3 regions of the Ensifer sp. ENS11 genome follow, and region 1 is predicted to be linked to each of the others. Evidence: riboswitches for the same ligand, from Rfam matches in the RefSeq annotation. Region 1 holds a riboswitch; each other region holds the start of a gene.
What was found. Region 1 has a riboswitch for cobalamin ahead of nrdH (glutaredoxin-like protein NrdH). Riboswitches for the same ligand answer to the same signal wherever they lie in the genome.
Positions count from the first base shown of each region.

Region 2: linked by a shared signal. The riboswitch ahead of IB264_RS13435 (CbtB-domain containing protein) and the one ahead of nrdH (glutaredoxin-like protein NrdH) in region 1 are both predicted to bind cobalamin.
Region 3: linked by a shared signal. The riboswitch ahead of IB264_RS07065 (aromatic ring-hydroxylating dioxygenase subunit alpha) and the one ahead of nrdH (glutaredoxin-like protein NrdH) in region 1 are both predicted to bind cobalamin.

Region 1 covers NZ_JACVAN010000003.1:291,314-299,143, reverse strand. The annotation lists gene metE (5-methyltetrahydropteroyltriglutamate--homocysteine S-methyltransferase) at 1-317, shown strand, start outside; gene IB264_RS08435 (acyl-CoA thioesterase) at 314-1,114, shown strand; cobalamin riboswitch at 1,266-1,492, shown strand; gene nrdH (glutaredoxin-like protein NrdH) at 1,794-2,015, shown strand; gene nrdI (class Ib ribonucleoside-diphosphate reductase assembly flavoprotein NrdI) at 2,033-2,449, shown strand; gene nrdE (class 1b ribonucleoside-diphosphate reductase subunit alpha) at 2,419-4,572, shown strand; gene nrdF (class 1b ribonucleoside-diphosphate reductase subunit beta) at 4,589-5,578, shown strand; gene IB264_RS08410 (multidrug effflux MFS transporter) at 5,682-6,878, opposite strand; gene IB264_RS08405 (TetR/AcrR family transcriptional regulator) at 7,087-7,791, shown strand.
Region 2 covers NZ_JACVAN010000006.1:15,292-23,121, forward strand. The annotation lists gene IB264_RS13405 (DUF982 domain-containing protein) at 1-98, opposite strand, end outside; gene IB264_RS13410 (GntR family transcriptional regulator) at 397-1,107, opposite strand; gene IB264_RS13415 (DUF1194 domain-containing protein) at 1,313-2,107, opposite strand; gene IB264_RS13420 (glucoamylase family protein) at 2,268-3,578, shown strand; gene IB264_RS13425 ((2Fe-2S)-binding protein) at 3,575-4,438, shown strand; gene IB264_RS13430 (CbtA family protein) at 4,514-5,308, opposite strand; gene IB264_RS13435 (CbtB-domain containing protein) at 5,506-5,682, opposite strand; cobalamin riboswitch at 5,725-5,994, opposite strand; gene IB264_RS13440 (TetR/AcrR family transcriptional regulator) at 5,993-6,685, opposite strand; gene IB264_RS13445 (NAD(P)H-binding protein) at 6,789-7,619, shown strand; gene IB264_RS13450 (DUF1772 domain-containing protein) at 7,616-7,830, shown strand, end outside.
Region 3 covers NZ_JACVAN010000002.1:602,313-610,142, forward strand. The annotation lists gene IB264_RS07055 (glycoside hydrolase family 25 protein) at 331-1,398, shown strand; gene IB264_RS07060 (hybrid-cluster NAD(P)-dependent oxidoreductase) at 1,446-2,540, opposite strand; gene IB264_RS07065 (aromatic ring-hydroxylating dioxygenase subunit alpha) at 2,542-3,786, opposite strand; cobalamin riboswitch at 3,892-4,094, opposite strand; gene IB264_RS07070 (DUF6656 family protein) at 4,411-5,010, shown strand; gene IB264_RS07075 (L-threonylcarbamoyladenylate synthase) at 5,097-6,071, shown strand; gene IB264_RS07080 (FAD-binding oxidoreductase) at 6,224-7,657, shown strand; gene IB264_RS07085 (DUF1217 domain-containing protein) at 7,667-7,830, opposite strand, start outside.

The sequences.
Region 1 (7,830 bases):
ATGTCATCTCCATCGAAACCTCGCGCTCGAAGATGGAGCTGCTCGGCGCCTTTATCGATCAGGCCTATCCGAACGAGATCGGCCCCGGCGTCTACGACATCCACTCGCCGCGGGTACCCACTGTCAACGAGATGGTGCATCTGATCGAACAGGCGACCGACGGTCTGACGCCGGCGCAGATCTGGGTCAATCCGGATTGTGGGCTGAAAACAAGGCGGTGGGAGGAAGTTCGCCCGGCGCTCGTCAACATGGTCGCGGCGGCGCAAACGCTGCGCCAATCCTTCACTGCCGGCCGGCAAGAGGCCGCAAACGCATGACGGACGATAGCAATATCGAGAAGGCGCCGGGGGAAACCCCGGCGCCCGCCACCTTGATCGACATCGTCTTTCCCGGCGACACCAATCACCACGGCACGCTCTTCGGCCGTGCGGGCCTCGCACTCATGGACCGGACCGCCTTCATCGTCGCCACGCGCCACGGCCGCGTTCCCTTCGTCACCGCCTCCTGCGATCGCGTCGACTTCCGCGGCCCCGCCCACATCGGCCATATCGTCAGCTGCAGCGGCCGCCCGATCCGGGTCGGGCGGCGTTCGATGGTCGTCGAAGTCGATATGATCGCGGAAGATCTGACGGCCGGCACCCGCGATCTGTGCGCCCGCGGCCAGTTCACCATGGTCGCGATGCCGGAGGGCAAGGGCGCCGGCTGGTCGTTGCCTTCTCTCGACACCGATGCGATCGGAGCGCCAAAAGACGATGCCGTGCGCATGGTCGATATCGTCTTTCCGGATCAGGCCAACAGCTTCGGCGCCATGTTTGGCGGCGACGCGCTGGCGCAGATGACCAAGGCCGCCTTCGGCGCGGCGACACGGGCGAGCCGCAAGACGACAGTGCTCGCCTCCTGCCAGCGCATCGATTTCAAGCACCGGATCACCGTTGGCTCGATCATCGAGCTTGTCGCCAGGATTGTGCGCACCGGACGGAGCTCGACGACGGTCGATGTCGAATTGTGGTCAGAGGATTTGACGGGAGCGAAACAGACCCTGACTGCCCATGGCGCCTTCATCATGGTGGCAGTCGACGGGGACAATCGTCCTGTTCCCGCCTTCGCGGCTTGAGGATTTCAGCAGAGCTGTCAATGACGGCTCTCCATCCACAGGCTTCGCCGACACTTGTCGTTTACTCCCCGCTATCCACACCCGAAAAAATATTGTCCGCCTCCCAGGTGGCTTCGACATGGAACCTATTGACGCAATTTTCCCGACATATACTATATCTAGTGTTCGAGGTTCTCCCGATTCGCAAGGATTGGGAGCGAAGATGGGAATACGGTGCCGTCGTAGCGATTTCGCTTGGCTAAGCCGTGGCTGCCCCCGCAACTGTAAACGGCGAGCAACTGTCCAGCATTCGGCCACTGAAGCATGATGCATCGGGAAGGTCCGGACAGAAGCACCGACCCGTGAGCCAGGAGACCTGCCTCGATCGATAAACGTCCACGGGCGGGGTGTCCGGAGAGGTCAGAGGTGTGCATGGGGCAGGATGAAACCTGCCTGATCGTCTCGACGTCTCCCCGGAAGCGCCGTCTTCAACTTCGGGGTGAAGTCATGTCCGCGTCATCGAATTCCTATCATTCGCCAATGAAGAGGCGCGGGAAGCCGCGAATCTGACGAACAACCGCGCCCGGGTCTTCTCGACCCGAGCAAGCGGTCATCCTGCCAGTCCTGCATTTCGCCGGATCGCTTGTGCGTATCCGCATGCCTTTTCATGCCCAGATCCAGCCGACCAAACGAGGAAGAAATGAACGTCACCGTCTACAGCAAGCCCGCCTGCGTCCAGTGCACCGCAACCTATCGCGCGCTCGACCGCCAGGGCGTCAATTACGAGGTGATCGACATTTCGGTCGACCAGGACGCGTTCGAGACGGTCAAGGGCCTTGGCTACATGCAGGTTCCCGTCGTCATCGCCGGTCCGGAGCACTGGGCAGGCTTCCGCCCCGACAAGATCAGCGCACTGTCCTGAAGCCGAGGTACGGCGCGATGGGGCTGATCGTCTATTTTTCCACCCGCTCGGAAAACACCCATCGCTTCGTCGGCAAGCTCGGCCTGCGCGCCAGACGCATTCCCGTCAGCGCGGCCGACGCGCCGCTCGACGTGCACGAACCCTATGTGCTCGTCGTCCCGACCTATTGCGGCGACGACGGCCGGGGCGCCGTGCCCAAACAGGTGATCCGCTTTCTCAACGATGCGGACAACCGCTCCCACATCCGCGGCGTGATTGCCGCGGGCAACAGCAATTTCGGCGCGACCTACGGGATCGCCGGCGACGTGATCTCGGCCAAGTGCCAGGTGCCCTATCTCTACCGGTTCGAACTGTTGGGAACCGATGAGGACGTCGCCAATGTCAAAAACGGGATGGAACGATTTTGGACGTCTCAACACTCGAACGCCCCTTGAAGGCGACGGAATCGGCGCTCGATTACCACGCGCTGAACGCCATGCTGAACCTCTATGACGAGGACGGCCGGATCCAGCTCGACAAGGACCGGTTGGCGGCAAAGCAGTACTTCCTGCAGCACGTCAACCAGAACACCGTGTTCTTCCATAACCTGCGCGAAAAACTCGATTACCTCGTCACCGAGGGCTACTACGAGCAGGAGGTTCTCGACCAGTATTCGTTCAACTTCGTGCGCGACCTGTTCGATCACGCCTATGACAAGAAGTTCCGTTTCCCGACCTTTCTCGGCGCCTTCAAATATTACACCAGCTACACGCTGAAGACCTTCGACGGGAAGCGCTACCTCGAGCGCTACGAGGACCGGGTCTGCATGGTGGCGCTGACGCTGGCGCGCGGCGACGAGGCGCTGGCGCGCGACATGGTCGACGAGATCATCTCCGGTCGCTTCCAACCGGCGACCCCGACCTTCCTCAACGCCGGCAAAAAGCAGCGCGGCGAGCTCGTCTCCTGCTTTCTGCTGAGGGTCGAGGACAACATGGAATCGATCGCGCGCGGCATTAATTCGGCGCTACAATTGTCGAAGCGCGGCGGCGGCGTGGCGCTGTCGCTTACCAACATCCGCGAGGCCGGCGCCCCGATCAAGCAGATCGAAAACCAGTCGTCCGGCATCATTCCCGTGATGAAGCTGCTGGAGGATTCGTTCTCCTACGCCAACCAGCTTGGCGCCCGCCAGGGTGCCGGCGCCGTCTATCTCAACGCCCACCACCCCGACATCATGCGTTTCCTCGACACCAAGCGGGAGAACGCCGACGAGAAGATCCGTATCAAGACGCTGTCGCTGGGCGTCGTCGTTCCCGACATCACCTTCGAACTCGCCAAGAACAACGAGGACATGTACCTGTTCTCGCCCTATGACGTGGAGCGCGTCTACGGCGTTGCCTTCACCGACATCTCGGTCACGGAAAAATATCGGGAAATGGTCGCCGACAGCCGGATCCGCAAGAAGAAGATCAAGGCGCGCGAGTTCTTCCAGGTGCTGGCCGAAATCCAGTTCGAGTCGGGCTATCCCTACATCATGTTCGAAGACACGGTGAACCGCGCCAACCCGATCGCCGGCCGCATCACCATGAGCAACCTCTGCTCAGAAATCCTCCAGGTCAGCGAAGCCAGCGAGTACAATGACGACCTGTCCTACAAGCACCTGGGCAAGGACATCTCCTGCAATCTCGGCTCGCTGAATATCGCCGCCGCGATGGATTCGTCCGATTTCGGCAAGACGATCGAGACATCGATCCGGGCGCTGACCGCGGTCTCCGACATGAGCCATATCGCCTCGGTTCCCTCCGTCGAGAAGGGCAATGACGACAGCCATGCGATCGGCCTCGGCCAGATGAACCTGCACGGCTATCTCGCCCGCGAACGGGTCTATTACGGTTCGGACGAAGGCGTCGATTTCACCAACATCTACTTCTACACGGTGACCTACCACGCCATCCGCGCCTCCAACCGCATCGCCGTCGAACGCGGGTCGAGCTTCAAGGGCTTCGAGAACTCGAAATACGCCTCGGGCGACTATTTCGACAAGTACACCGAACAGGAATGGAAGCCGGCGACCGAGCGGGTGCGCGAACTGTTCGAAACCGCAGGCATCGATATCCCGACGCAGGAAGACTGGCTGGAACTCAAGCAGGCGGTGATGACATCCGGCCTCTACAACCAGAACCTGCAGGCGGTGCCGCCGACCGGCTCAATCTCCTATATCAACCATTCGACCTCCTCGATCCACCCGATCGTCTCGAAGATCGAGATCCGCAAGGAAGGCAAGATCGGCCGCGTCTATTATCCCGCGGCCTTCATGACCAACGACAATCTCGACTACTACCAGGATGCCTATGAGATCGGTCCGGAGAAGATCATCGACACCTATGCGGCTGCGACCCAGCATGTCGACCAGGGGCTTTCGCTGACCTTGTTCTTCAAGGACACGGCAACGACCCGCGACATCAACCGCGCGCAGATCCATGCCTGGAAGAAGGGCATCAAGACGATCTACTACATCCGCCTTCGTCAGATGGCGCTGTCCGGCACGGAAGTGCAGGGCTGCGTTTCCTGCGCGCTTTGATACTCCGGGGAACAAGATGAACATCCAACTGAAGACCAAGGCGCCCAAGGGCTCGCAAGCCGTGCGCGCCATCAACTGGAACCGTATCGAGGACGACAAGGACCTTGAGGTCTGGAACCGGCTCACCGGCAATTTCTGGCTGCCGGAAAAGGTGCCGCTTTCCAACGACATTCCCTCCTGGGCGGCGTTGCGGCCGGAAGAGCAGCAGCTGACGATCCGTGTGTTCACGGGCCTGACCCTGCTCGACACGATCCAGACGAGCATCGGCGCACCGACACTGATGGCGGATTCGATCACGCCCCATGAGGAAGCGGTTTATTCCAACATCTCCTTCATGGAAGCGGTGCATGCCCGTTCCTATTCCTCGATCTTTTCGACGCTTTGCTCGACACCTGATGTCGATGACGCCTATCGCTGGTCGGAGGAGAACGAACATCTCCAGAAGAAGTCGGCGCTCATTCTCGAGCAGTATCGCACCACGGATCCGCTGAAGCGCAAGATCGCCAGCGTCTTCCTCGAGAGCTTCCTGTTCTACTCCGGCTTCTATCTGCCGATGTATTGGTCGAGCCGCGCCAAGCTGACCAACACCGCCGACATGATCCGCCTCATCATCCGCGACGAAGCGGTGCACGGCTACTACATCGGCTACAAGTTCCAGAAGGGCCTGGAGCGGCTGAGTAACGAGCGTCGGCAGGAGATGAAGGATTTCGCCTTCGACCTGCTGCTCGAACTCTACGACAACGAGGCGAAATATACCGAATCGCTTTACGACAGCGTCGGCCTGACCGAGGACGTGAAGAAGTTCCTGCACTACAACGCCAACAAGGCGCTGATGAACCTCGGATATGAGGCGCTGTTCCCGGCCGATGCCTGCAAGGTCAATCCGGCAATCCTGTCGGCGCTGTCGCCGAATGCCGACGAGAACCACGACTTCTTTTCGGGGTCAGGCTCCTCCTATGTCATCGGCAAGGCGGTTGCGACCGAAGACGAAGACTGGGATTTCTGACAAGCGCGCCGCACTCCGTTGCTGAGCCAATAGCAAAGCGGCCGGTGAAGACGAGAAGGTCTTCACCGGCCGTCCTGTTTCAACTGCGCGAAGCGAGGTGGTGTTACTCCGCCGGCACGACACGGCTGCGGCCGATGGTTGCCTGTGTCAGCAGGAACGCGCTGACCGCGCAAATCGCAATGCCCGCGGCCATCGGAAGCGCCGTTCCGTTGAAGAAGACGGCAGCAACGATCATGGCGACAGCCGCCGTGACAAAATGCAGCGTCCCCATCAGCGCCGATGCCGTACCGGCAATCTCGCCGTGATCCTCGAGCGCCAGCACCGCGGAGGTCGGGATGACCAGACCGAGCGCGCCGTAGCCGACGAACAGGAATGCCGCCATGACCGGCAACTGGTTGAAGCCGAGGCTCATGAGAATGAACATGCTGGCCATGGTCAAGGCAAAGCCGGCGACGGCAAGCTGCATGACACGCACGAGACCGAAACGAACGCCAAGCCAACCGGTCGCCTGCGAGACCGCGAAGAACGATACCGCGTTGATCGAGAAGGCGAAGCTGTATTGCGTCGGCGTCAGGCCATAATGATCGATCAGCACGAAGGGCGAATTTGCGAGGTAGACGAGGAAGCTCGAAATGCCGAGGCCACCGATGAAGGTGAGCGTCAGGAAGTTCCGGTCGCTCAGAAGCAGCCGGTAGGCGGCAATCGCGCTGCCGAAATTGCTGTCTGCCCTGTCCTTCTTCGGACGGGTCTCAGCCAATTGAGTCGACAGCAGGATCAGGCCGATGAAGGCTGCGATCATGACGGCACAGAAAACGCCGCGCCAGCCGTAGAACTCGATGACGGCGCTGCCAGTCAGAGGCGCCAGGATCGGCGAGATGCTGAACACCAGCATCAGCAGCGACATCAGGCGTGCCGCCTGAACGCCGGTGTGCATGTCACGAACGATGGCGCGCGGAATGACCATGCCGGCGGCACCGCCAATACCTTGCAGGAAGCGGAAGGCGATGAGCGTTTCGATATCGGTCGCGAGCGCGCAGCCGATGCTGGCCAGCGCGAACAGGCCGATGCCGAGATAGAGCGGCGCCTTGCGGCCCCACATATCCGAGAGTGGGCCATAGACGAGCTGGAAAATTGCAAAGGAAATGAAGAAGGCGAGCAGGCTAAGCTGCACGACACCGGTCTCTGCGGCGAGATCCTTGCCGATCGACGGCAGCGCGGGGAGATACATGTCGATTGCGAAAGGCCCGATCGCTGAAATCAGACCGAGGACTATGGCAGTGCGTAGAAAGGACGCCGTCATGGTGATGATCTTTCAGAGGTCGCGAAACGAACGAGGACGCGCGCCTGCATTCGTTGCCGCCGGGATTGAAACTGGAATGAGCCGGTCGTGCCAGGATCGAACGTCCGGGAGACGCATCCTGCGCTGACCTATGTGGTCCATAATTTTGGACACACATGTCAAATTAGACACTATTGTCCAAACCGTCAACATGTCCTATCGTCGGATCATGAAAAAACGACAAGCCGCCTTGCCGACCGCCGGTGGCCCCACCCAGAAGGGTCAATGCGCCAAACGCATCTCGATCCTCGACGCCGCCGCAGAGGTCTTCTGCCGCGAAGGCTTTTCCGGCGCCAGCATAGACGAAATCGCCGCGGAAGCCTGTGTTTCCAGGCAGACCATCTACAATCACTACCGCGAAAAAGAGACGCTGTTCATGGCGGTGGTGCAGGATATCCTCGACCGAACCAACGCCGCGCTGTTCTCGATCCTCGCGACCTTCCCGCAACGGGCAGACAATCTCGAGGACGACCTCACTGCCTTTGCAGTGCGCCTCAACAGGAACTGCATCTGCAATCAGGACGGCAAGTTCATCCAGAAGCTGGTCGAGACCGAGGGAGAGCGATATCCCGAGCTGATCAGGATCTGGCGCGAACAGGGACCGGGCAAGATCGGCGCGGCACTCTCGGCACTGTTTGCTCGACTTGCCCACGCGGCCCCGCTTGAGATCGACGACCTCGACTTGGCCGCTCGGCAATTCCTGGCCTTGATCAAGGCGGACATGCAGATAGCCGGTCCTTTTGGCGAAGCTCCAACGGAGGAGCAATTGCAGACCTCTGCCCGCAACGCCGTCAGGACCTTCCTGCGCGCCTATGGCAGGGTCGAGACCGAACGACCCCAGAAAAAAGCCGGTCGCCTCGACCAATCGGCTTGACCGCCAGTCGCTCTGACCAATTCAGTCACCCTGACGTCT
Region 2 (7,830 bases), on a different contig from region 1:
CGCAGCAGTTCGAGCGCCTCCCAGACCGTCCTGACGACGGTCTGCCGCTTGGACGACAGTTTCAGGTGGATCGGCGTTGCGAAGGTTTTTTCGCTCATCTTGCATTCCTCGTTCATAGTCTTTTGAGCGCGAGGCCAACGCCGGGGAGCGCCAATGGTTCCCTCCGCGGCTGCACTTTTTTAACCATGACGATGCCGACCCGATGTGTTCGGCCAGATGGGGGGCCGTCGGAAGCCCTGGAAGACAAGGCTTTCGGACGAGAGCCGGCACGCTTTCGCCGTGACAATTTTTGCGAAAGATTTTTTCGAATGATGGAGGCGTGGGGAGCGGCGAGGGGCCTGCGGCCGGGTGCAGGCCGTCTCCCTGAAACCGTTCAAGCGTTTTGGCTGTCAGCGATCAGAGATCGAGCGCGGCCCTGAGGTCGGTCGGCTTGCGCTCCCTGAGGTCGAGATCGGCCTCGATGTGATCGATATGGCGGATCATCAGCGCACAGGCGGTGTCGATGTCGCCGGTTTCGATCGCAGTCAGGATGTCGCCATGCTCGTCGTGGCCACAGGTCGAGACGCTCGATTGTCCATAAAGCGCGATGACGAGCGAGGAGCGCGCCACCAGCTCATCCATGAAGCGCCTGAGAATGACATTGCCGCTGAGATCGGCGAGCGCCAGGTGGAAATCACCCGAGGCCTTGATCTCGGCGCGGCGCGCCGACCGGCCGCGCTGTGCGGTCAGTTGATGTTCGGCGGCAAGCAGGCGGCGCAGCTCATCGATATCAGCCGCGCCAATGCGCGGCGCGGCGGCGCGCACGAGGCCCGGCTCGATCAGTCGGCGGGTCGCAAAAATCTGGCGGGCTTCATCCGGCGAGGGATGGGCGACGAAGGCGCCGCGGTTCTTCTCGACAGTGACCAGCCCCTCATAGGCGAGCGACTGCAGCGCGGCGCGCACCAGCGTACGGCTGACGTTGAACAGATCGCCGACATCGCTTTCGGACAGCTTGGTTCCGGGCGCAAGCCGTCGTTCGACGATCGCATCGCGCAGCTTGTCGCGAATCTGTCGGGTGCTGGTGTCGGTGGACGCGTCGGCCGCCGCAGGATGGGTGGTCAGGGACATGAAGGAAATCGATCCACGATTGAACGCGGCATCTTATCGACGCGCGCGCCCTACAGCGCCGCGCGTCTTATTAGACGCGCAAATGTCGCTGTAGCACTTTGAATGGCTGCCTGTTTTTATCCTTAAATCGAATAGGATTTAAGGAAACATGCAGTAAGGAAACGACAATCTGGCATGGCAAAGCGTCGTTGCCAATGTGGGCCGACTACTTGTCAAGTTCGGGATAGACGCGGTCGATGAAGCCTGGCCGGAGCTTCTCGCCGATCAGGCAGTCGGGAGCGGGCAAGGCATCGACGAGGCGCACACGCGGCGGTGGCGGCAGGCCGCTGACCTCCAGGATCAGCTTCTGGCGGATGGCGATGGCGAAATCTTCCGGCTCATGCACCGGCAGCACGAAGGAGCCCGGGCCGCCGACGACGCACTCGGCATAATACTGGTCGAGCGGCCCGGTCGAGACGGACGGTCTAATCAGGATCGCCAGGCCATTGATGATGATGCCGCGGGCAATGGCGATGTCGCGGGCGGGAATGACCGGTGGGCCGATATTGTTGGGTCCGTCGCCAGACACGTCGATGATGCGGCGCATGCCGGCAAAGGCGTTGGAGTCGATCAGCGCTGTGCCGTAAGTGAGCGCGTTGGAGATCGAGGTGCCGCGGCGGGTGCCGACGGGGCGGGCCTCGATCAGCGCGGCAAAGGCGTCCGCTTCGGCGGCGTTGGAGATCACCTGCCAGGCAACGACGGAGGATTCGTTGACGGTGCCGGCCCATTCGAAATAGCCAAGGGCGATCCGGCCATAGCGACCGCTCGTTACCGCATTGAGGAAGTCGGAATGGCGCAGCGCCTGCACGTAGCCGGCGCGCTGGACGCGGGCTTCGTCCAGATCCATCGAGCCGGACATGTCGACGGCCAGCACCAGTTCGACATCGACGTCGGTGTGCGCGGCGGTCGATTGGGTCGGGCCACCAGTCAGGGAAAGGATCAACGCCAGCATGGTTAACATCGCTTCAACCCGTCATTGCGAGCCGCGTCATCTCAGGAAATGTAGCACAGGATTGGCTTATCGCGACTGTTTGGGGTTGGCTGACCTTCAATAAAAGGTGATATCGACAGGGTTTACTGCCGATCGATACCGTGCCGACGGGCCTGCATGAGCTGAGGATATGCTTCAACAGACACGGAATACGGAGCGTTTTCAGGTCGATAGGCTGCAGTCCGCCGCTTTCGACTATTTCCTGCGCTATAGCGATGCCGGCACCGGGCTTGTCGCCGATACGTCGCTTCCCGACGCGCCCTCAAGCATCGCTGCCACCGGTTTCGGGCTTTCCTGCTACCCTGTTGGCGTCGAGCGCGGCTGGATCGGGCGCGGCGAAGCGGCCGGCCGGGTGCTGATGACCCTGCGGTTTCTGGCGCAAAGCCGGCAGGGGAGCGATGCGCTCGCCACCGGTTATCGCGGCTTCTACTATCACTTTCTCCACATGAAGACCGGCGAGCGGGTGTGGCAGTGCGAGCTTTCCACCATCGATACCGCGCTGCTGATTGCCGGCGTTTTGACCGCAGGCGCCTATTTCTCCGGCGACAGTGCGGGGGAGCGGGAAATCCGCGCGCTTGCGGATAAGCTCTATGCCCGGGTGGATTGGCGCTGGGCGCTCGGCCGTGGCGAGATACTGACGATGGGCTGGCGACCGCCCGGGCGGTTTCTTAAGTATCGATGGCAGGGCTACAGCGAGGCACTGCTGCTCTACGTGCTCGCGCTCGGCGCGCCGCACCATGCAATCGGCCCGGAGCACTACCGCGAATTCACGGCCGCCTATGCGTGGACCACGGTCGACGGTGCGCCGCATCTGCAGGCCGCGCCTTTGTTCGTCCATCTCTTTCCGCAAGCCTGGTTGGACCTTCGCGGCATTGGCGATGCGCCGATGCGTGACGAGGCGACTGATTATTTCGACAATACCTGCCGGGCGATCGCGCTGCAGCGAGCCCATGCCGAGCGCAATCCCGGCGATTTCGCCGGTTACGGCGGGGATATGTGGGGCCTCAGCGCCTGCGGTGGACCGGCGGGGCGGCAGCGGCTTGTCGATGGGCGTTGGCAGCGGATGCTCGGCTATGCGGCGCGCGGCGCGCCCGGTGGTCCTGACGATGGCACGCTGGCACCTTGGGCACCGGTTGCCTGTCTGCCTTTCGCTGCCGATGCGTCGCAGTCGGCACTCGCCGAGCTCGAGAACTGTTACCCGGACATTCTGTGCGAGAGCCGGTTTCCCGGCGGGTTCAATCCGAGCCTGCCCGGTGTGGGCCCGGAGGGTTGGGTCGACGACCGCGTGGTCGGGCTTGACCAGGGGCTTGTCGTGATGATGATCGAGAATGCCAGAAACGGTTTCGTCTGGGAGCTGACGCGCAGCATTCCGGCCATACGGCGCGGATTGCAGCGGGCGGATTTTCGCGGCGGCTGGCTTGAGACCAGGGAGACGGCATGAGCTTGGGCCACGAGCGGCAGGACGAGCGCCCGGCGGAGGACGAGGCGGACGCGGCGTTGCGCCAGAGCGCCCTTGGCGTTCTCGCGCACCTGCAGTCGTCTTTCCCCGAAGTGGGCTTTTCGCTCGGGGCCGCCGGCGACGTATTTCTTCCCGAGGCGCGGTTCTGGGTGGAGGAGGGCGTCGGGCTTGAAGACAGCCTTGCCTATCAGGATCGCTTTGCCGAGGGCATGGACGACAAGATCCGCGCCGCCCATCTGATTGCCTTTTACAGCAACCAGCTCACGCTCGCGCTTGGCGGCCTCTATCTCGGTGGGGGCATCGTGGCAGCCGTTCGCGGCCTTCGCTTCGAAGAATTTTCGCGGGCCTATGGCGAACGGCTTGTCGCGGCCAAGCGGTTTCATTTCAGCCTTGCCTTGCCCGCAGCCGGGGATCATGCCCCGGCGACTGCGGACGTCTTCGGCGAAACCTTCGCTGCGCATCTGGCGCCGATCGTCGTCATGTTGAAGCGTCGCACCGGCCTGTCCTCGGGCGCGCAATGGCGGCTTGCGGCGGATTCGCTTGCCGGTGGGTTCCTGGAGATCGGCCGCGTCCTCGGCGACGAGGAGACCGCGATGGCGAGGGCGCTGGCGATCGTCAAGCGCGCGGGTACGTCGCTATTTTCCGACAAGCTCCGTTACGAGGACATCGTGATCGAGATCGGCGGCAATCATGCGCTGTCGCGCACCTATCGCCTGCGCGGCGGCTGCTGTCTCTATTATCGAACGGAAGGTGGCAGCTTCTGCGACAGTTGCGTGATGCTGGCGCCGGACGACCGCCGCGCGCGGTTGCAGGCGCATCTGCTGGCATTGCAGGCGCGCTGAGACATCTCGACGACAAAGCCCCTGATATCGGCGATATCAGGGGCTCCGGGTTGATGGCGAAATCTGGCCGGTCTGTTACGCCTTGGCGAAACGATCGTTGATGAAGCCCGACACGACGCCGAGAACAATCCAGAACGCGAGCGTGGTGGCAAGGGCTGCCACGGCGAATTCAGCGCCGAGCACGGCCGGCACATTGCTGGAGATGTCCGACGGTTGCGGCGCGCCATAGACATGCGGTGCCGCGATCAGCACGAGGCCGATGATCTTGGCGGCGATCTCTTGCCGCAAGACCAGCAGATAGAGACCGGCGGCAGACAACAGCACGGTTGCACCCCACCAGACCTGGCGGTCGCCGAGTTCCGCGGCCGGGAAGCCCGGCAGTTCCGGCGGCAGACCGATTGCCGGCAGCATGTGCACGGCAAGCCAGCCGCAGGCGCCCCAGAGCGCGCCGTTCCTGAGCGTGATCGGGTAGCCGATGACGAGGCTGACGCCGGCGAGCAGCAGCGCGAAGCCGGAGCCGGTCACCAGATTGGCGATCAGCGTGCCGGAAAAGCGGCTCATGCCGAACATGATGCCGCCTTCCTCGTGTTCGCCCTCATGGGCGTAGGCAGGCGTGATCGGCGACAGGGCGTCAAGCAAAGCGCCAATCGGCGAAACCGCCTTCAGCGACGAATGCTGGTCGTGGTTTGCTGCGGCCGGATCGGCCGTTCCCGGCTGAACGGCTGGTTGTTCGCCGGCGGCCGGTGCCTCGCCTTCGAATTCTTCCGCGTGCAGGATCAGCGGTACGACGCGCAGTTCCTGGGCGCCGGTCATGAAGACACCGGCAATCAATCCAGCCACGATCGCGGCCAGAAGCGTTCTGACAATCATTTTCGATATCCCTCGATATCGGCGCGCCATGCATCTGGCAGGCAGCGCCGTGTCCCACTGGCAAATATGCGAACGGCTCCGTCCGGCAGATCTTCAATCTGCATCAGACGCGAGCAAACGCGTCCGGCTGTCTGCCGGAAGCGTTTTTGTCCGCAGCTATGTCGATGCGGAACGCAAGTCGCGTCCCGGAACATCGCTTAGTGGCAGGGGAAGCCATAGGAGTGGCGGGTGTCGTGCGCGGTATCGTGCAGCACGGCCGAGTTCGCCAGGCCTGCGCCGAAGACGAGGAAGCCGCCGATGAGGAGCGCGATGATACCTGCGGTCAGACGATCGCTGAGGGAGAGCGGAATGCTCGAAACTGTAGATGTAGCCATGACAACCTCCGTGATGGCGTCGGGATCTTTCCCGGTTTGGGCCCTATGCCCGCATCGACTGGCAGGTTTCCTGGCTCAGGACGTCGGGTGAGATCACCCTGGATTTGCCTCGCCTTCCCAGAGCAAGGGCCGCCCTCTCGCGGTCTTGTCTCCAGTGGCTTCTTCCGGATCGCTCCGGAACGGCGCATTCACGTCGCTCTACAGTCGCGGGGTCGGCCGTGATTTGAATGCCCAGCATGGGTCCATCCGTCACGTTCCCGTTTACTCCCGAAACGCGTTCGCGTTGCGGGAACCAATCGATCCACGATGATTAGGATCGCACCCCGGAGATGTCAATTAGACTTGCGCCGCCGCCCGGTCCATCCGCGACAAAATCACGAAGGATCATGCGTTTATAGGCTTCGACGATCTGGTCGCCCTCTGCTCTGGTGACGGAGACCGCAAGCCGCATCGTGCAATCGCCGAGATGCATGATCAAAAAGGCGGCGCTGTCGATCGTTTCGCGCGGCGTGTCGGGCGCAAACCGAGCCCAGACGTCGGCCAGAAGCTGGCCGCCGGCACGGCTTTGCAAAAGGTCGATCTCGCGCAGCGCCTTGTCGGCCTGCATCGCTGACCAGATGTCGCGCATCACAGGCTCGGCCAGGAACATATCGTAATAGATGTCGAACAGCATGGAGAAGGCGTCACGCAGTTCCGAGATCGACGTCACCTTGGCAAGCTCGGCCCCGATGCATTCATTGCAGACCGCATTGTAGCGCTCGGCCAGCGTGCGCACGATCGCCGCCTTGTCGGGGAAGTACTGGTAGAGGGAGCCGATCGAGATTCCAGCCTTTTCAGCGACTTCGCTCATGCGCATGGCGTCGCTGCCCTTCTCCTGGATGATCGCCGTGGCGCAGGAAAGGATGTGCTCGACGCGCTCGCGGCTGCGCTTCTGGCTGGGCGTGCGGCGCAGCGCCGGCTCGTCGTCAGCGGGGATTGTGGAAGGGCTTGCATCGGGAATCATGAGTAATGCTCACATTTTGACTTGACTCCTAAAATACGAGGATTTATCACATTTGCAAATGTGAGAGATGCTCATGTTTTGCAATCAACCTCAGGAGGAAGCGATGACTGACAAACTCACACTGGTTCTGGGCGGTACGGGCAAGACGGGGCGGCGGGTGGCGGCCCGCCTTGAGGAGCGGGGTATCGCGGTGCGCATCGGCGCCCGTTCGGCATCGCCTTCCTTCGACTGGACGGATGAGGCGACCTGGGCGCCCGTGCTTGAAAATGTCGAGCGCATCTATATCAGCTACCAGCCGGATCTGGCGGTGCCGGGCGCCGTCGAAACCATCCGCAAATTCTCGAGGCTTGCCGTTCGCTCGGGCATCAAGCGGCTGGTGCTTCTGTCGGGGCGCGGCGAGGACGAGGCGGAAGCGGCCGAGCGCGAACTGCAGGCCTCCGGCGCCGACTGGACGATCATCCGGGCAAGCTGGTTCTTCGAGAATTTCAGCGAGGATTTTTTGACCGATTCCGTTCGCAGCGGATCGGTGTTCCTGCCGCCGGATGAGATCACCGAACCCTTCATCAGCACCGACGACATCGCCGACGTGGCAGTTGCAGCCCTTCTGGACGAGGGGCATGTCGGCAAGGTCTATGAGCTGACAGGCCCGCGGCTGATGACCTTTGCCCAGGCCGTGGCCGAGATCGCGACGGCTGCCAACCGCCGGATCGGCTATCAGTCCGTGCCGGTTGCCGACTTCACGGTGCAGTTGCGGGCCGACGGATTGCCTGATGACTATGTCGAACTCATCCGCTATCTCTTCACGTCGGTGCTCGACGGGCGCAATTCGCAAGTGACGTCCGATGTCGAGCGCGTGCTTGGGCGCAAACCGCGCGACTTCGCCGACTATGCCCGGGAGACCGCTGCAACTGGTGTCTGGAGTATCGCCGCATGATCCCGCTGATCCCCGCTCTGGCGTTTGCCGCCGCAATCGGCTCCGGCCTGATGGCCGGGCTGTTCTTCATCTTCTCGGTCTGCATCATGCAGGCTTTGTCGCGGCTGCCGGCGGAGCAGGGGATCGCGGCGATGAACGCCATCAACGTGGTGATCCAGAATCCGCTGTTCCTCAGTACCTTCATGGGCACGGCGCTTCTGGGGCTCGCGCT
Region 3 (7,830 bases), on a different contig from region 1:
GATTTCAGCCGCGTGTCGATACGTATCCTGATTACGGTCCGATCGAAAACGGTCGCCGGCTAACGTCTAAGTGACGGGTTTTGTTCCATGTTCCGGCATACAAAGTTGACTCGCCTGCCGCCTCGACGGACGGCGAAAGAGACTGGCTTCACGCCTGTGACAGTACACATGGAGCTGCAGATATCGGACCGACAAGGGACAGCGACAGCAATAGAAGCACCCTCTGATATACAGCCATAAGTCTCTATACATTCGCCACCGTCTCAAGCACAGTCGGCTCGGGGACTGGGATTTACGATCAATTAACTGTAGAGTCGGCAATCTCACTGAATGGCAAAGCGGTATATCTCCACCTTACGGATGATTCTGCGCCTCGCGACCCTCCTGGGTCTGGCTTTCGCGGCGGTGAACGCACGCGCCGGCGAACTGGAGCCCTGGAAGTCGAAGTCCAACGCCATCATCGTCGACGCTTATGAAATGAACAGCATCGACTGGGAGACAATGCTTTCCGACAAGCGTATCTCCGGCTTCATCGCCAAGGCCTCCGACGGCCTGCCGGAAAGCTTCTCCTGCACCGGCGATCATGGCGGCGACACTGTCGCCCACTGCAAGACGATGTGGCGCAAATACGCCGTCAGCCGCGAGCTCTACCAGACACGGCGGATGATCGCCCGCTCCCATGGGCTGCTGTGGGGCGCCTATCATCTTGCCCGCCCCGGCAACCCGGTCGATCAGGCCAACCATTTTCTCGATTATGCGAGCCCGCGCGACGACGAGTTGATGGTGCTCGATCTCGAAGGCATCGACCCGGACAAATTCATGTCGCTCGAAGACGCGGCGATCTTTGCCGGACATATCAAGACCCGCACCGGCCGCTACCCGATGCTCTACACCAATCATGTCACGGCCAAATACATCGCGGCCAACCGCGCGAAGCACCGACTGCTGTCGCGACTACCCCTGTGGTATGCCCGCTACAAGCCGGATATCCGCAATGTGTTTCCGATCGGCAACTGGGACAGCTATGCGCTGTGGCAATTCTCGTCAGGGATCAATTGCGGCAAACGCCGCTGTCCCTATCGTGTGCCCGGTACACTTGACGACATCGACGTCAATGTCGCGGCTATGAGCAGCGCCACCTTGCGACCGATCTGGGCCGGCGGCGCCCTGTTGCCGGAAAAGGCACTGCCGCTCGTTCTCATTGCCAGAGCCGACGACGGGGTCGGCGCCGCCAGCGCTGCCCAGGCGACGGCGAAAATCGAAAGCCAGCCGTTGCTTATCAGCCGCGCCGAAGCTGCCAGCGCCGCCGGCGAAGGCGTCGACATGATGGCGACCGGGTCGATCGATTTCGGTCGGCACGACCGCGCCGTGCGGCTGGCGGCCGCGGCCAGCCGCTGACGGGTCGGTCGCGGAAAGAACACGCTCCCCGCGACCATCAAGCATTGTCAGGCTTCGATCTGTACATCTCCAAGCGGCCGCGAGCAGCAGGCGAGGATGTAGCCCTCATCGATTTCGTCGTCGAGAATACCTCCGTTGTGGTTCATCTCGACCTCGCCGGCGACTTTCATCACCCGGCACGTACCGCAGATGCCGCCTTCACAGGCCGCACCGATCCTGACGCCGTTGGCCCGCGCCGCCTGCAGGATCGTCTGGCCGGGCTTGGCCTCGATCTCCTTGCCGCTCATGGTGAAGACCACCTTGGCGCCTTGCGCTTCGGCGTCGGCTGCCGCCCCTGCCCTGACTGCTATCTCCTCGGCTGCCGGTGCTGCCGCCGGCTGGAAGCTTTCCTCGTGATAGCGGCTCATGTCGAAACCGGCCGCCTTCAGCAACTCGCGCACGCCGCGCATGAACGGCTCCGGACCGCAGCAAAACACTGTGCGCTCCATGAAGTCGGGTGCAAGCAGCGGCAGCTTGGCGCCGTCGATGCGGCCGCGCAGCCCGTGCCATCCGTGCCTTGACTCATGCCCCTCGACCACGAAGCCGAGGTTTAGCCCGGACATCTGGCGCGCCAGCACTTCCAGTTCCGAGCGGAACAGAAGGTCGTCTGGCCGGCGGGCGCAGGAAATGAAGGTGACGTCGGTCTCGGGAACGCAGTCCGCCATCCAGCGCGTCATCGACATCATCGGCGTGACGCCGGAGCCTGCCGATATGAAGAGATATTTTTCGCCGGGATGGCGCACGAAGCTGAAATCGCCGAGCGGACCGAACGCCTTCAGCCGCATGCCGGGCTTCAGGTGATCGAACATCCAGCGCGTGCCGATGCTATCGGCTTGCGCCTTGACGGTGACGGCGATCGACAACGGCCGGGAGGGCGTCGACGACAGCGTGTAGGTGCGCATGACCGGCTCGTCGGCGACCGGCAGCTCGAGCGTGACGAACTGCCCAGGCAGATAGCGGAACCAGGCCGGCTTTTCCGCCCGGAAGGTAAAGGTCATCACATCGGCGGTCTCGATCACGGCCGATGTGCATTCGAGCATGTTCTGCCTGTCGATCCAGACATGAAGCTCGTCGAAATGATGGAACGAGGATGCCATCTGCATGTCAGGCGACCCGGGAAAGCGGAGCAGCCTCGCCCTGCAGGCGCTGTTCCATGAACTTGCAATACCACTCGACGAACTGCATCACGCCGCCTTCGTGTTCGGGCGAATAGGGGCCTGACTGGTAGGCCGGCGAGCGAATACCAAAGGCGTTCTCCTCGACGATCTGGCGGTCCTGATCGTTGGTCTCGGTCCAGACATGCGTCAGTTGCTCGAGATTGTAGTCGACGCCTTCAACCGCGTCCTTGTTGACCAGCCACTTGGTCGTCACCTGCGTCAGCTCCGGGCCGAGCGGCAGGACGCGGAAGGTGATGGCGTGGTCGGCCAGCACATGGTTCCAGGTCGAGGGATAATGGAAGAGCAGGAGCGTGCCGATATGCTTCTGGCTAACGTCTGCCGACAGTTGCCGCCGCACGGCGCGGGCGCCGGACATGGTGTAGCTCTCGGCGTCGTCGATCAACGGCATGCGCGCCGAGCGGAACTGGCCGGTCTCGGACATCCGGAACTCGCTCGGCAGTCCGGCTGCTTCGCATTTCGCCCAATGCGCGGCAATGACGGGATCATCCTTGGCGCCCTGCACACCGGTCGCCGTCGGCGCTTCGGGATAGGTGCGGCAAAGTTCGGGGTGGTTGGCGGCACAATGGTAGCACTCCCGGTTGTTTTCCCAGACGAGTTTCCAGTTGCCCTTTTCGATGATCGTGCTTTCGAAGGCGACCTTGGTTTCACCCAGGCGGTGCGGCGCAAGATAGGGCGCGACCATGTCGCGGAACGGGCCGAAATCCATCGGCTGCTCGGACAGGTTGATGAAGATGTAACCGCCGACGGTCTCGCAGTGGATCGGCTTCAGGCCGTGGGCCGCCTTGTCGAAATCCTCGCCCATCTGGCGGGCAAAGAGCAGCGCGCCGTCGAGCTCATAGGTCCATTGGTGATAGGGACAGACGAGCTTGGCCGAAGAGCCCTTGTGCTGCGCGCAGACGCGAGAACCGCGATGACGGCAGGAATTGTGCAGGGCGCGGATCGTGCCCTGTCGGTCGCGAACGATAATGACAGGATAATCGCCGACCTGGACGGTGAAATAGTTACCGGCACGCGGGATCTCGCAGTCGTGGCCGATGAACAACCAGTCCTTGTACCAGATGCTTTCGAGATCCTGCCTGTAGTAGTCGGGGTCGATGTAGAAGGCCCGGTCGAGGCTGTAGCCGTCGCGTCGACCCTTCAGCTTGCGGAGCATATCGCCCTTGATGTCCATGTCCTGTCCTCGTTCGCCTTGTTTCGGAGAGGCAGGACTGGAACCCGCACGGGCGCATTGCCTGTGCGATGACGGCTCCGATCCGGCTGCCCGCCGCAACCCGTTACGGTCTGTTCGCGTCAAGGCTGGTTTCCGGGCTCAGGAGCCGTCCGCAAGGACCAGCCCGGCGCCTTCCCGGACGGAACCGTCCAGTGGCTTTGTGCCGTGGCTTTCGCTCCACCACCGTTGCGGGGGCAGCGCCGGGTTTTGACCGGCTTCCCAATTCTCCGCCTTCCCTAAAAGACAGCACCTTGAGTAGGCATATCTAATCGCGGAAGCCATCGTCGTAGCTGCCGATTAACGACATCCGATTCCAGAAAGACGACACAGCACATCAAGCGCACCAAACGCCCTGTGATTGATCATTTTTCATTGTAAACAATAGGATAGCTCAAGGATTGAGCAATTGTCGCTTTTTCCGGCAAGGCTTGCGAGAAAGCGCGGATCCTTCGCCATTTTGCGACATGTCTTCCCGTGACGCGGGGCAAGGCCCACCGACGCGAGTGAAATCTTCCATTAACCATAATGCATTAGCGTCGCCTGACGGAGAAACCGGCCGAACCGGCAAACAGCGCATTGAAGTTCATGGCAAAGCTCAAATACTACGACGCCGCAGCCGAGAAGCTGCCAACGATCGCTCCGAAGACAGCGGTCCACACCGAGTTCCTGCGCACCGGCCGCATAGAAAGGCGTCAATGGTCGCAGCGCGAGCGGCGTTATCTGAGCTATGACGAGGTTGCCGAGCGCACCGCCCACAAGCTGACGACCGCCGGCGAAACGACGCACAAGCGGATGAACGGCTTCCATACCTCGATCCAGTTTCCCAAGATGATCTTCCACCGCACGCTCACCGGTCGGCCGCATCTCGGCTATTGCCATGTCACGGCGGCGAGAACACATCTCGCCCCGTCCAAGGACGTCACCTGGTCGTTCTATTTCGCCAACTTCTTCTGTGACCTCGGCGACGAGAAACACTTCTTCGAACGCATCCAGACCGGCTATTCCCGAATGTACTTCGCCGTTGCCATCGAGCCCGATGCGCCAGAGGGGCAGATGACCATCAATCGCAGCGTTCGCGACAACGGGCTGCTCTTTCGTACCGACGACCCGAAAGTCGCGCTCAAGAACGTGCTGATGCTCGGCGCGCGCGACGAGGCATTGAAGCGCATCATTCGCAGCCTCTGAAGCGCAGACCCGGTTGCCTGAAGAAAATCGTTCTGTTTTCACCGTGGCTCCTTTAAGGAAGCCTCGGAAAGGGAAACGGAAGCGACATGGCCGAAATCATCGATACACGGACCGAGCCGGAACGGGCGATCGAGCGTGCCTGTGCGGTGCTTGCCGAAGGCGAGCCCGTCGCGATTCCGACCGAGACGGTCTACGGCCTGGCAGCGGACGCCACCAATCCCGATGCGATCAGCCGTATTTATGAGATGAAGGGGCGTCCACGCTTCAACCCACTGATATCGCATGTGTCAGACATGGCGATGGCTGAAGCCCATGTGACATTCGATTCGTTGTCGCGGCGCCTGGCCGAAGCGTTCTGGCCCGGCCCGCTGACGTTGATCCTGCCCCAGCGCACAACAAGCACCGTGCACGCGCTTGCCTCGGCCGGCCTCGACACGCTCGGCATCCGCATGCCTGATGGCTTTTCACGTCGGGTGATTGCCCGCTTCGGCCGCCCGCTCGCCGCACCGAGCGCCAATACGTCGGGCAAGATCAGTCCCACAAGCGCTGCCCATGTGGAAGCCGATCTCGGGCCGCGCCTCAAGCTCATTCTCGACGCCGGCTCTGCGGAGATCGGGCTTGAATCGACGATCATCAAGGTCGAGGACGGCGCGCTGCGCCTGCTGCGTCCGGGCGGTCTCGACGTCTTCGAAATCGAAAGGCTGACCGGCCTTACCGTCTCGAGGCCGCAGAGCGCCGGAGCGACTATCGAGGCCCCGGGCATGCTCGCCTCGCACTACGCGCCGGGCGCAGCTGTCCGGCTCGACGCCGCCGACGTGCGTCCGGGAGAAGCGCTGATCCGGTTCGGCAATGCGTCGCTCCCCGGCGAAGAGCACGCCGCGATCGTACTCGACCTCAGCCCGGCAGGCAGCCTGCGCGAGGCAGCTGCCAATCTTTTCGACTATATGAAGAGGGCGGATGCCAGCGGCTCCGCAACCATCGCCTTCGGCCCCATCCCTTCGGAAGGGTTGGGAGAGGCGATCCTCGACCGGCTGCAGCGTGCTGCCGCCCCCAGAGACTGACCGACAGGCACTTTTCCAGCGCCGTGCGTCAAATATGACGCGCAAAGGACGCTGTAACGCTCTAAACCCGCTGCATAATTTTGTCCTTAATTCGATTCCGATTTAAGGAATTATGCAGTAGCGCCGTCGGGCGCATTTGCGAAGGCAGGGCCATGACGACGACGCTCCCCTCTCCCGAACTGATCGCCTCCTTCATCGACATCGTCGGCAGCGCCAATGCCTTGACGAACCCGGCGGACCTCGCGCCCTACCTCATCGAATCCCGCGGGCTCTACAAGGGCACCACCCCGATGGTGCTTCGCCCCGGTTCGGTCGAGGAGGTGTCGCGCATCATGAAGCTTGCAAGCGCGACCCGAACGGCAATCGTTCCGCAAGGCGGTAACACCGGCCATGTGGCGGGTCAGATCCCGCGCGAGGGCAAGGCCGATATCGTCCTGTCGCTGCAGAGGCTGAACCGGATTCGCGACATCGACCCCGTCGGCAATGTCATCGTTGCCGACGCCGGCTGCATCCTTGCCGATATCCAGAAGGCGGCCGATGATAACGATCGACTGTTTCCGCTGTCGCTCGGGTCGGAAGGCTCGGCCCGCATCGGCGGCAACCTCTCGACCAATGCCGGCGGCACCGCAGTGTTAGCCTATGGCAACATGCGCCAGCTTTGCCTCGGCCTCGAAGTGGTTCTGCCGACCGGCGAGATCTGGGACGGGCTGCGCCGGCTGAAGAAAGACAATACCGGCTACGACCTGCGCGACCTGTTCATCGGCGCCGAAGGTACGCTCGGCGTGATCACCGGCGCGGTGCTCAGGATGTTTCCGAAGCCCCTTGGCCATCAGGTGGCCTTTGCCGGCGTCGGCAGCGTCGAACATGCGCTGGCCCTCTTCGACAAGGCCTCGAGCCTCTGCGGCACTGCGCTCACCGGCTTCGAACTGATGCCGCGCCTCGGCGTCGAGTTCACGACAAAGCATATTCCAGGCGTGCGCGACCCGATGGAAACCGTTCACCCGTGGTATGTACTCATCGACATTTCCACCTCCGATTCCGCCGAGAGTGCCGAACGCATGGTGCACGAACTGCTGGAGCAGGGCATCGTCGCCGACCTGGTCGAGAACGCAGTGATTGCGACCAGCGAAGAACAGCGCAAGGCGCTGTGGCACATGCGCGAAAGCATGTCGCCAGCGCAGAAGCCGGAAGGCGGCTCGATCAAGCACGACGTTTCCGTCCCCGTATCGAGCATCCCCGCCTTCATGAAGGAGGCCGATACGGCCGTCATGCAGGCGATGCCGGGCGCACGCATCTGCTCATTCGGCCATATGGGCGATGGCAACATTCACTACAACATCTCGCAGCCCCTCGGCGCCGACAAACAGGCATTCCTCGACCGTTGGCGGGAAATGAACGCCATCGTTCATGGCATCGTGCTGAAGTACAACGGCTCGATCTCGGCCGAACACGGCATCGGGCAGTTGAAGCGCGACGAGCTCGCCGAGGTCCGCCCCGAGATCGAAATCGAGTTGATGCGCCGCATCAAGCACGCGTTCGACCCGGCGGGCATCATGAACCCTGACAAGGTGTTGCGGGCAGACTGACGACGCTTTTTACCGGCCGCCGGCTCTCAGCTGTGCAAGCGAGAACAATGCGTCGGCACTGATGCCGCCGCCGCTGCCGCCCGTCAGGATGGCAAGCCCCGGATTGACGTCGGTGTTGTTCTCGACGTCATAAAGCGCGGTAAAACGCTTCAGCAGCTTTTCGAGTTCCTCGG